One region of the Marinomonas sp. GJ51-14 genome, then DNA from elsewhere that is predicted to be linked to it. Evidence: predicted binding sites of a transcription regulator. Region 1 holds the regulator's gene; each other region holds the start of a gene.
The links. Region 1 encodes sigma-54, which starts transcription at its own class of promoters, with help from an activator protein. Its sites were predicted from a motif close to TGGCACNNNNNTTGCTNT; they were not measured.
Positions count from the first base shown of each region.

Region 2: hmpA (NO-inducible flavohemoprotein) is a predicted target of sigma-54. The motif match lies at 1,377-1,394, and genes of this name have one in related genera.
Region 3: AC0L3Y_RS11925 (ANTAR domain-containing response regulator) is a predicted target of sigma-54. The motif match lies at 1,226-1,243, and genes of this name have one in related genera.
Region 4: glnK (P-II family nitrogen regulator) is a predicted target of sigma-54. The motif match lies at 1,523-1,540, and genes of this name have one in related genera.

Region 1 is NZ_CM147879.1:2,811,145-2,814,250, reverse strand. It holds gene lptB (LPS export ABC transporter ATP-binding protein) at 1-697, shown strand, start outside; gene AC0L3Y_RS13380 (RNA polymerase factor sigma-54) at 773-2,248, shown strand; gene ptsN (PTS IIA-like nitrogen regulatory protein PtsN) at 2,266-2,715, shown strand; gene AC0L3Y_RS13370 (HPr family phosphocarrier protein) at 2,725-2,994, shown strand; gene mgtE (magnesium transporter) at 3,069-3,106, shown strand, end outside.
Region 2 is NZ_CM147879.1:1,087,933-1,091,038, reverse strand. It holds gene AC0L3Y_RS05370 (GNAT family N-acetyltransferase) at 1-130, shown strand, start outside; gene hmpA (NO-inducible flavohemoprotein) at 127-1,317, opposite strand; gene norR (nitric oxide reductase transcriptional regulator NorR) at 1,535-3,106, shown strand, end outside.
Region 3 is NZ_CM147879.1:2,477,789-2,480,894, reverse strand. It holds gene AC0L3Y_RS11930 (CmpA/NrtA family ABC transporter substrate-binding protein) at 1-584, opposite strand, end outside; gene AC0L3Y_RS11925 (ANTAR domain-containing response regulator) at 581-1,186, opposite strand; gene AC0L3Y_RS11920 (response regulator transcription factor) at 1,385-2,017, opposite strand; gene AC0L3Y_RS11915 (HlyD family type I secretion periplasmic adaptor subunit) at 2,122-3,106, opposite strand, start outside.
Region 4 is NZ_CM147879.1:597,585-600,690, forward strand. It holds gene AC0L3Y_RS02925 (YifB family Mg chelatase-like AAA ATPase) at 1-390, opposite strand, end outside; gene AC0L3Y_RS02930 (TIGR02450 family Trp-rich protein) at 563-778, shown strand; gene AC0L3Y_RS02935 (accessory factor UbiK family protein) at 808-1,053, opposite strand; gene glnK (P-II family nitrogen regulator) at 1,599-1,937, shown strand; gene AC0L3Y_RS02945 (ammonium transporter) at 1,976-3,106, shown strand, end outside.

The DNA.
Region 1 (3,106 bases):
AAAGAGCTATAAAAAGAGACAGGTCGTAAAAGACGTTTCCATATCTGTTGAATCAGGACAAGCTGTTGGCTTACTTGGCCCTAATGGCGCAGGCAAAACGACCTGTTTTTATATGATAGTTGGCATGGTCGCCAACGATGCTGGCGGCATATTTATTGATGGTAATGATATTACTAATAACGCCATGCACACTCGAGCCCAAAAAGGTATTGGCTACTTACCTCAAGAAGCCTCTATCTTTCGCAAAATGTCTGTCGAAGATAACATTTTAGCCATATTAGAAACTCGTAAAAAATTAACAACAGCTGAACAACATTCTAGGCTGGAAGACCTTTTAGAAGAATTTCACATTACTCACATTCGGAAAAACCTAGGTATGGCACTGTCTGGTGGTGAGCGTCGAAGAGTTGAAATTGCAAGAGCTGTTGCAATGAACCCCAAATTTATATTACTGGATGAGCCTTTCGCCGGTGTAGACCCAATTTCTGTAGGTGATATCAAACTGATAATCAAACACCTTCAAGAAAGTGGCATCGGTGTCTTAATTACCGATCATAACGTCCGGGAGACACTCGATATCTGTGATAAGGCCTACATTGTTGGTAACGGCTATATCATTGCGTCAGGAGATGCGGATACGGTCATCAATAATGAACAAGTCAAAAAGGTCTATTTAGGTGACGACTTCCGCTTGTAACCCCTTATCATTACTATAGAAAGGGAGTAGTATGCATAACTTGTTCCAATTCACTCAAACAAGAAGAGTTGCTCTATGAAGCAGTCTTTACAATTAAAACTCGGTCAACAGCTGACCATGACACCACAACTGCAACAAGCCATCCGCTTGCTGCAGCTTTCTACGTTAGATTTAAAACAAGAAATACATGAATTCCTTGAATCAAACCCTCTTCTTGAACTAGATGATGACGAACAACTTCATAATGAAATACCAGCCAGCATTGAATCTAAAAGCACTGACACTGTCCTTGATGCAAGTACCAGTGAAGAAGCTCGCGTAGAGTCTGAATGGACGGAAAACATTCCGGAAGAATTATCCATCGATAGTAACTGGGATGACACGTATCAAAGTTCAGCTGCAGTAAGTGATAACAATAGTTATGAGGGTGATAGTGATTTTGAAAGCCGTAATGCTCCAGCAGAAAGCATCCAAGATCATTTAATCTGGCAATTAAACCTAACTCATATGTCTGATAGAGACATTGAAATCGCCTATGCCATTATTGAATGTGTTCAACCCGATGGCTATCTCAGTATATCAACAGATGAAATTTGGGAATCACTTGGCGTTGAGCTAGAAGACTTAGATATAGAAGAAGTGGTTGCCGTGCAGCATCGATTACAACGTTTTGACCCTGTTGGTGTTTGCTCGATTGATTTACGTGACTCCCTATTAGTGCAACTAGAAGCATTTCAAAATCATCCGCTTTATAAAAGCACTCACAACCTTATTGACCATTATTTACCTTTACTGGGTAACCGCGACTTTGTCCAACTAAGCCGCAAAACAAAACTCAAAGATGAAGCACTAAAAGAAGTTGTTGATTTAATCCAGCAACTTAATCCGCGTCCGGGTTCAGTCATTGATGTAGACGATACAGATTATGTTATCCCAGACGTATCGGTGAAAAAACGCAATGGGACTTGGCAGGTGGAACTAAATAATGACGCACTCCCACCGATTAAAATTAACGAAACCTATTCTGCAATGGCCACAACATCAGCCGCAACAACTGAAGATGTAAGCTATATTAAAACGTCTCTTCAAGAAGCCAAATGGTTTATGAAGAGTTTACAAAGCAGAAATGAGACATTATTAAAAGTAGCCAGTTGCATTGTTAGCAGACAAATTGATTTCTTCGAATTAGGTGAAGAAGCAATGAAACCTATGGTCCTTCATGATGTTGCCGAAGAAGTTGGCATGCATGAATCGACAATATCCAGGGTGACAACACAGAAATATATGCACACCCCTAAAGGTATTTTTGAACTTAAATATTTCTTCTCAAGCCATGTTAATACAGCATCTGGAGGAGAATGTTCTTCTACCGCAATACGAGCTATGATTAAAAAGCTTGTTGCTGATGAGCCTGCGAAAAAACCATTAAGTGATAATAAGCTAGCCACTATATTGGCTGACCAAGGCATACAGGTTGCACGACGAACTGTTGCCAAATATCGTGAGGCGATGAACATCCCTCCTTCCAATGAACGTAAGCGATTGATCTAAACGGATACCATTTTAATATGTCATTAAAATCATTATTAAAAGCTGAGCTAGTTTTAGCAAAGCAAGATATTGTTAGTAAAAAACGCGTTCTAGAAAGCTTGTCTGAAGTAGCATCAAATCGCCTCCATTGCGATAATGAAGCCGTATATGATGCACTATTAGGACGAGAAAAACTTGGCAGCACAGGCATTGGTAATGGTATAGCCATTCCACACTGCCGCCTAGAATCAGCAAACCATACTGCAATTGTGGTTATGTCACTACAAAATCCTATTGATTTTGATTCAATTGACAAAAGAGCTGTTGATCTCATTTTTGCATTAATTGTTCCCCCCCATGAATGTGATGAACATTTAGCAACGCTTGCCCAGATTGCTGAACTTGCCCAATCCCCTCAGGCACTAGATAAATTACGAACTGCTCAAACTAATGAAGATCTATTTAATATATTTGAGTCATTAATATAGGACAAATACATGCAAGAAGTGTCTGTTACAATCATCAATAAATTAGGCTTGCATGCCCGTGCCGCCGGGAAACTTGTAGAAACGACCACTCGCTTCTCTTGCGATATCACCATTGAAAAAGAAGGCCGTAATGTAGATGGAAAAAGCATCATGGCAATGATGATGCTGGCTGCTGGTAAAGGCACGGAAATATTAGTAAAAACAAATGGAGAAGATGAAGAGGAAGCTATTAAAGCTATTATTGAGCTAATTAATAATCGTTTTGGTGAAGACGAGTAAAACCTACATGTCAGAAAAAAACGACTTTAGCCCACCTTCAAACGGTCACCGAATCACTCGAATCCGGTACCACAATGCAGATCCGTTATTTACTTAACGGAGCCTTACCCGC
Region 2 (3,106 bases), 1.7 Mb from region 1:
CAGCATTCATCATATTGCTCACGAGGGTTTTCGTGAGGCGATTGGTAATTTCTGTGAGGAAGAAGCTATTGCAGTGCGTGAGTACCATCAAGATACCCACGCGTTGTTGCCGTTTAAACAGAGTGATTAAAGATCTTGGTGTGGACCGAACAATTCGTAATGAATACGATCCGCTTGCACGCCTAGAGTTAGTAGCTGTTGTTTGACAAACATCATGAAGCCCAATGGTCCACATAAGTAAAATTCACCATCTGTAATAGGTAGATCATTTTTGATGGATTCTAGCATCATGTTGCCTTCGTAAACGCCTTCTTCTGTTTTATCTGTCTTTTCATACCAAGTATGTACGCTCAACGGTAAAGACGTTTTTAGACCTTTCACATGATCTTTAAATGAATGTTGGCTTGGTACTGCGCAAGCATGTAAGTAGCTGATTGGTTGTGCGTAACCTTGTTTTGCGAAGGTATCCAGCATGGCTTGCATTGGCGTTAAACCCACACCGCCAGAAATTAGAACGACAGGTTTTTGCTTGTCTTGGAAGTAAAAATCACCCGCAGGTGGCATCAATTCAACTTCATCACCTACATTAAGGTGATCATGAAGATAGTTAGACATGACACCGGCAAGGTCGCCACTGCCTTCACGTTTCACACTAATGCGGTAAGTTTCACCATTTGGTGCTGTAGACAAAGAATATTGACGAATTTCTTCGTATTGGTTGCCTTTAGGATGCAGTTTTACCCCTAAGTATTGGCCTGGAAGATAATCAATGACAGCGCCTCCATCAACAGGTGCGAAAACAAAGCTGGTGACCAATTCTGACTCTGGTGTTTTAGAAATGACTTTGAAGCGACGGAAATCTTTCCAGCCACCAGACTGTGCAGCGCGTTCTTCATAAAGATCACCTTCTATCTTGATGAAGATCTCCGCCAGTTGTCCGTAAGCAGCTACCCAAGCGTCTTCTACATCTTTGGTAAAAGCGTCAGGGGCTAATTCTCGTAGAGTTTCAATCAAGTGATGACCAACAATATCGTACTGATCTGGCTTGATGTTAAAGCTAGTGTGTTTGTGAGCAATACGCATCACGGCAGTTGTCAGTACTTCCAAGTTATCAATGTGTGTTGCATAGGCGGCAATGGCATTAAACAAGGCGGCTGGCTGGCGTCCTGTTTTTTGATGGGTCATGTTAAATACGTCTTGCAGCTCAGGGTTATGAGAAAACATACGCTTATAGAAATGTTCTGTAATCGCTGGACCTGCAGAGGCTAATAGTGGAATAGTGGCTTTTACAGTGTCTATATGTTGTTGAGATAACATAGCGCTTCCTTAATTAATGAGATAAATAAACCGTTTGTTGTTCATGTCTTATCCCTTCTATTGCGAGCTTTGTGCCAATTTAAAATAAACAATAAAAACATATACTTAAGTTTTATTTGTTATTTAAAGAGTCAATAAGACTCATATAAAATAAAGTCTATATGTTATCTTTGAGTCAATATGACACAGACATAATATACTTGATGAGTTGACCACTATGAATCAGATTTCAAACAACGCCCTACTTAGCTTTGCGCTCGACCTTGCTAGTGCAGTTACCCAACCTAATCGTTTTGAACAATTGGTGTACGCCGTGCGCGCCACCATCAATTGTGATGCGGTTGTTTTACTAGTGAACAACAACTATGTGCTGATACCGATTGCTCAACGTGGTTTGTCTGATGACCTTATGGGAAGGCGCTTTGCTATTGGAGAACACCCTCGACTCAAAGAAATCTGTAGTGGTCATTATCCTGTGCGATTTCCTGCTGACTCAGAATTGCCAGATCCTTATGACGGAATGGTGATTGGCCATGATGATGATTTAAGAGTGCACTCGTGCATGGGTGTACCTTTGCATTTGGAAGGCAAGCTTATTGGTGTGGTGACCTTAGACAGCATTACACCGGGCGTATTTGACAATATCGATTCAAGAGCATTAGAAATCATTGGCGCTATGTCTGCGATGACCCTAAATACAGCCATTTTGATGGAACAACTGGAAGATAAAACACAGCGAGCACAACACGTACTCCAAGCCATGAATGAACAAGCCCAAGTAAAAGATGGCGGCGAGATGATTGGCCAAAGTGATGTTATGAAGGCGCTAGATCAAGCGATTAAATTGGTAGCACCTTCTGATTTTGCGATTTTGATTGAAGGGGAAACGGGTGTCGGGAAGGAACTCGTAGCACGTATGCTCCATCAAACTTCATTACGTTCCGCATCGCCTATGGTGTATGTGAATTGCGCAGCGATTCCTCATCATTTAATTGAAAGTGAATTGTTTGGTCATGTGAAAGGGGCTTTTACTGGCGCTGACCGTGACCGACAAGGAAAGTTTTTACTTGCAGATGGCGGAACCTTGTTCCTCGATGAAATCGGTGAATTACCATTAGAAGTTCAAGGAACTTTACTAAGAGCCATTCAAAACCAAGAAATTCAAGCAGTTGGTAAAGATCAAGTTCGTAAAATCGACGTGAGAATCATCGCAGCCACCAATCGCCATTTGGAAACTGAAGTCAGGGAACATCGTTTTCGTGCTGATCTATTCCATCGCCTCAGTGTGTTCCCTATTCAAGTTCCTGCTTTACGCCATCGACAAGGGGACATTCCATTATTAGCTGGCTTTTTTGCTGAGCGCTTTCGTCGTAAGTTAGGTTTGCAGCAGTTAAACTTATCCAGTTCAGCAATAGAGCTATTAGAAGCCTATCGCTGGCCTGGTAATGTACGCGAACTTGAACATGTTATCTCTCGTGCGGCTTTGTTTGCTAAGGCTGACACTCCAACAGGTATTACTGTGATATCACCTGCTCATTTAACAGGGTTACAATTAAGCCAAGAAATAAAAGAAAGGATACAAAATAAAACAAACAATATGCCAAAAAACACCAGTGAAGCGAAAGGAAAAATAGATTTTCGTTTAGAAACAGAAACTTATCAGCGTAATTTGATTCGATCTGCATTAGATAAAACGAACGGGAATTGGACCAAAGCCGCCGAACATTTGTCAATGGATAGAGCCAATTTAGCACGGCTGGCTAAGCGACTTGGCATTAGGGTTATTAAA
Region 3 (3,106 bases), 330 kb from region 1:
CCAACACAATAACCATCTATCTCGCCAGATTTTAATGCATCAAGCATCTTAACCGGAGGCACAACTGTAATTTGCACATCATTGTCTGGATCAATTCCAACACGACTTAGCCAATCTCGTAATTGATAATTATGCGACGAATAAGGGTAAACAATGGCAAAACGCAAAGGCGCAGCTTGTCCATCACGACTATCGATTAATTTTTTAAGTGCTGCACCGGTACGAATATCAGCAGATGAATCTGAATAATCTTGAAGCTGATCATATAAAGCATTACCAATGGTTATGCCGTTTCCGTTATGACTAACCGTAAAGCTGGTTTGCATTGCTTTTTTAATCGTACCTATTCCTAAAGTGGCAGCAATCGGCATTGAAGCCAGCATATGAGCCCCATCTAACACGTTAAACGCGACCTTATCACGAATACTTGCCCAAGAAGCTTCTTTCGAAAGCACCACATCAACACCTTCATGAGCGAAGAAGTTTTTTTCTTTTGCTATCACAAAAGGTGCACAATCAATTAAGGGAATAAAACCAATGCGAACAGGCGCACATAGAATAGAATTTTCTTTCAGTAGATTCACTTTACACCTCCCATTAGATCCATTACTGATATGATATTTCGGGCAACGTCTGTCATACGTTGACTGCGATCCATAGCCAGTTTTCTTAATGCTTTATAGGCAGCGGGTTCATCACATTGTTGATGTTTCATAATTAAACCTTTCGCTTTATCTATAAGCTTTCTATCTTCCAGTTGGCTTTTTACCGATTCTAATTCAGACCTAAGCGCCTGAAATTCACGAAACCGTGCAATAGCAACTTGCAACAGCGCTTTTACACTTCCGCTATTAACGCCATCAACGACGTAGGCACTGACGCCTGCTCTAATTGCGGCCTCAACATGTCGTGAATCATCTTCTTCGGCAAACATAACAATAGGACGAGGGTTATCTTGGGTAAGACGTGACATGTTTTCCAACATATCACGATCAGGAGATTCAATATCAATAATAACCATATCTGGCTGATATTGATTAACAGCTTCCGTTAGATTTTTAGCGTTTTCAAGCCGTCTAATGACACGATAGCCACTGTCAGTCATTGCTTGTTCAACAATGGCTGCTCGGGCAGGTTCATTATCAACAATCATCACTGTTAATTCTTTTTGCGGGGGCTCTGTCATGGTGCATTCTCTTAAAAAAGCGACTAATACACTTAGATAACTGCAAAATATGCGCCATTAAGAAACACTGGTATTAAAAATAAAGACAACTAAAAGCCCTATCAAAAGGCTTTAATTGAAGAAAGGATCGAAGGATTTCTAATCGACTAAAGAATAACGAACAAAATAGGTGCAACCACCTATCTTGAAAGAACCAAATCAGAGCGTTTGATCATTACTTTGCGCCAACAAGCCTAAAGCCAACCTGTCCTTGGTGTTGGTCTTTTTGAAGATGGAGGTTAAATGTGCTTTTACAGTACGTTCTGTAATACTCATCTCAACAGCAATTTGTCTATTTGATAGACCTTTCGCAATAAACTGAGCAACACTCAATTCACGCTCTGACAAATCTTCTAAATCATTATGCTGAACATTCATCGCTGTTGCTGCTGATTGAAGAATCAGCTGCTGAATAAAGGTTTTTCCTCCCCATATCTCACCAGAATCAACAACAGACAAAACCAAATCTAATTGTTCACGCCCAATATAAGGCGCACATTGACCACTTACACCAACAGAAAAAAGTCGTAATGCAGCTTGCTGGCTAGACTGATTAGGAAACACTATAATTTTTTGATTAGGAAAATCTAGACATAAAGAAACCACGTCCTCGACTTTTTTCGAAAAAGCATCATCACTTAAGTAAACAAAGCAGTATTTAAATGATGTTTTCTGAAGAGATTTATGTAAATCGTCAAACTTTTCAACGCGCTCTAGAAAATCATTGGCGTTAATTACTTGGTTCCAATGTTTCCATACAGCTTCGTCAGTGTTCCAACACAGTATTTTCAAAATAAGTCTCGTCTCATCAAATACGACATAAACATTTTATCTAACAAATAAAAGTAAAATGTTAACTTTTGTAACTATTCATAGAACTTACATTATTTTTGTAACTATCTTTCACGAAGCGCATTTTGCTTGGCTTTCAAAATAGGTTTAAGCAAATAGTCTAATAAAGTTTTCTTGCCTGTAATTATATCTACTGTCGATTGCATACCTGGAATAATAGGCAAAGGGGCCTCTTTAGTACCTAAGTAGTTTTTATCAGTTCTGACTCTTACCAGATAAAAACTATTACCCTCTTCATCTAAGATAGTATCCGCACTGATATTTTCAACTACACCATGTAAACCACCAAAAATAGCAAAATCGTAAGCTGAAAGTTTCACCACAGCGCTAAAGTCAGGTTGAATAAAACCAATATTTTCTGGACGAACTTTAGCCTCGATCAACAATGAATCTTCAATAGGAACAATTTCCATCAAGTTCATACCAGGCTTAATAACACCACCTACTGTATTAATTTGAATTTGTTTAACAATCCCCTTCACTGGTGATCGAACTTGCGTTCTCGATACTTTATCTTCTAAAGAAACACTAGTTTCTCTTAATTGATCAAGTTTACTACGCACACCCGTTAAATCTTCTTGGGCATCTACACGGAATTTGGCTTCACCTTCTTCTAATTTGCTTTGCGCTTCTCTAAGTGCTGAACGCGCTCGTGGAATAGCTAATTCTGTTGCCTCTAAATCACCTTGTAATTGATTCACTTGGCGCTCTAATTGCAGAAGTTCAACCCTAGAAATCGCACCTTGCTCAAAAGCTGGTCGTGTTAAATCCAATTCCTCTTTCGAAAACCCATAGCTTTGCTTTAAATTATCTAGCTTTGCTTGCAGCTCGATAATTTCTTGTTTTTTCTGTTCTATTTGTTGCTGAAAGCTCACTTGATTAGTACGTAAGGAATCCAATCGATTGTTGTATAAATCGAGCTCGCGCTTTACAACTAAGGGATATTCAGCTTCTATATCTGCATCAAACTCAGGAACCAGACCGTAAGATTCTGCTTGTAAACGCGTTGCACGCACGTGTAAGTTAACA
Region 4 (3,106 bases), 1.5 Mb from region 1:
ATGACAAGCAATGGCAGAAGGTAATAAACCTGGGACACCTCGAATATCGCCAGACAAAGCCAACTCACCAATAAATTCCATATCACCTAAATGAACTTCACCTAATTGACCTGATGCTGCCAGCACGCTAATGGCAATAGCCAAATCATAACGCCCACCTTCTTTAGGTAAATCAGCAGGAGCAAGGTTGATGGTGACTCTACGAGTGGGAAACTCAAAATGACTGTTAATAATTGCGCTGCGCACTCTATCTTTAGATTCACGCACAGCCGCTTCGGGTAAACCCACTATATTTAAGGAAGGTAAGCCGTTTGAAATATGAGTTTCAACGGTAACCAAAGGGGAAGACACGCCCACACGGGCACGACTGTAAATAGTAGCTAAACTCATGATCACTCCTTGATCGTATTTTGTGCCTATTCATGACAAACCATGTATGGCAAATAATGTATGACGAACAATCCATTTCGTCATTATTCTCGTATACAGTTTTTCTAGATGTTCGTTTTTCTATTCGCTCTACATACAATAAAAGAACCAACTAAAAGGTTGAATTAAAAATATGCATCAAATAAACCCGAACAAATTACTTCTGTCTAAATGGACTTCCACATCACCCACTCACAAAGAGAAGCATTTTATTGTCACTGAGCTAATTCGTGATGAACAAGACAAAGTCACTGAATGTGTAATTGAGGCTGTCATCAATAAACACCAATATTGCTTGCCTTGGCAATCACTGTCTTCTGCTGATAACTGGAAGCAGGGTTGGAAATAGACAGCAGAACTAAAGCCTACTTATTTAACTTAGCTTTTTGATTCAGCTTCCAGTTCATTCAAACGCGCTTCTAAAGCAACAAGCTTGGTTCGATATTTTGCCAACATGGCCTCTTGCACTTCGAACTCTTCTCGCGTAACTAAGTCCATTTTAGTTAGCGTATTACGAGCCACTTCATGTAACTGAGCTTCGATTTCCTCTTTTGGTAATTTGCCTAATGCCTCTGCCGCTTGCTCTAAACCAGAACCTAGTTGCTTAATAAATTGATCAATCATGTCATTCTCATACGTTGTCTGACTAATACCTAAATAATACACAGTCTTACTTAATAGTGTGCATAGTATAGAGGTCGATGAAAGGTACAAACAAGTCATCTTGTTTATCAATCAGTGATCTAAAGGTTTTCAACAAACAACAAGAGTGCATTTTTGATTTGCCCCATTATTTTCCGCCTCTTTTTTGTGCGAAAACTTTCCATTGAATGAATTTTTTTGATGCAAAGCCCTTAAATAAAGCCAACCTATGATTTTTTAGGCGGTTCTTTTTATTGATTAGAAGCAAGAAGATAAAGTACTTACAAGACAAAACGGCGCAGATAAATAAAGAAGTCGCACTAAATTGAAGCGACATAATATAAAGACAGCCCAATATGCCGCACTAAACAGAGCGATTCACCACTCGTTTTAATTCCCAAAAGCCGACAAAATCCTTACAAAGCCTTTAATCTAAGGACACATCAATAGCTGGCACGCATATTGAATAAAGCTATTTACCTGCGATATGAACAATAAAACTGACTTTATAAAGGGAGACAGTGGGTATGAAGCTTATAACTGCCATCATCAAACCATTTAAACTGGATGATGTTCGAGAAGCACTTTCTGAAATTGGTGTTCAAGGTATCACCGTTACAGAAGTAAAAGGTTTCGGACGTCAAAAAGGCCACACAGAGTTATACCGTGGCGCGGAATATGTTGTAGATTTTTTACCTAAAGTAAAAATCGAACTTGCTATTGCAGACGACATGACAGACCAAGTTGTTGAAGCCATTACAGGCGCTGCAAACACTGGCAAAATCGGCGACGGTAAAATCTTTATCGTTAACCTTGAACAGGCGGTCCGTATTCGTACCGGCGAGACTGGCGTCGAAGCAGTTTAATACTGTTCGAATCTTACAAGCCTTTAGGGGGGCGAAACATGCAAGATCAAATTTTTCACTTACAATATGCCATGGACACCTTTTACTTCTTGGTGTGTGGCGCACTGGTTATGTGGATGGCAGCTGGCTTTGCCATGCTGGAAGCAGGTCTAGTACGTGCTAAAAACACCACAGAAATTCTAACTAAGAACGTGGCTTTGTTTGCCATCTCTTGCATCATGTACCTAGTATGTGGTTATTCCGTAATGTACGGTGGCGAGTGGTTCTTAACTGGTATTCAAAGTGTAGATGTAGATTCTACTCTATCTGACTTTGCCGGTCGTGATGGTGGCTTCGAGGGTGGTTCTATCTACTCTGGCGCTTCTGATTTCTTCTTCCAAGTTGTATTCGTAGCAACTGCAATGTCCATCGTTTCTGGTGCCGTTGCTGAGCGTATGAAGCTTTGGGCTTTCCTAGCATTCGCTGTAGTCATGACTGGTTTTATCTATCCAATGGAAGGTAACTGGACTTGGGGTGGCGGTTCTGTATTCGGTATGTTTAGCCTTGGTGACCTAGGTTTCACTGACTTTGCAGGTTCTGGTATTGTTCACATGGCGGGTGCTTCTGCAGCATTGGCAGGTGTTCTAGTACTTGGTGCTCGTAAAGGAAAATACGGTCCAAACGGCGAAGTACGTGCTATTCCTGGTGCTAATCTACCTCTTGCTACATTAGGTACATTGATCCTTTGGATGGGTTGGTTCGGTTTCAACGGTGGTTCTGTTTTGAAACTTGGCGATATCGCAAGTGCTAACTCTGTTGCTATGGTGTTCTTGAACACAAATACAGCAGCAGCTGGTGGCGCAATCGGTGCACTTATTCTAGCTCGTATCTTGTTCGGTAAAGCCGATCTAACTATGCTTCTAAACGGCGCACTAGCTGGTTTGGTTGCTATTACAGCAGGTCCTGATACACCTTCTGCACTAGGCGCGACTTTAATCGGTTTAGTTGGTGGTATGATAGTTGTTGTTTCCATCCTGACTCTAGACAAGCTAAAAATTGATGATCCAGTGGGCGCTATCTCTGTTCACGGTGTTGTTGGTCTTTGGGGCTTGCTAGCTGTTCCTCTAACAAACGACGGTACTACATTCGGCGGACAAATCGCTGGCGCTCTTACTATCTTCGTTTGGGTA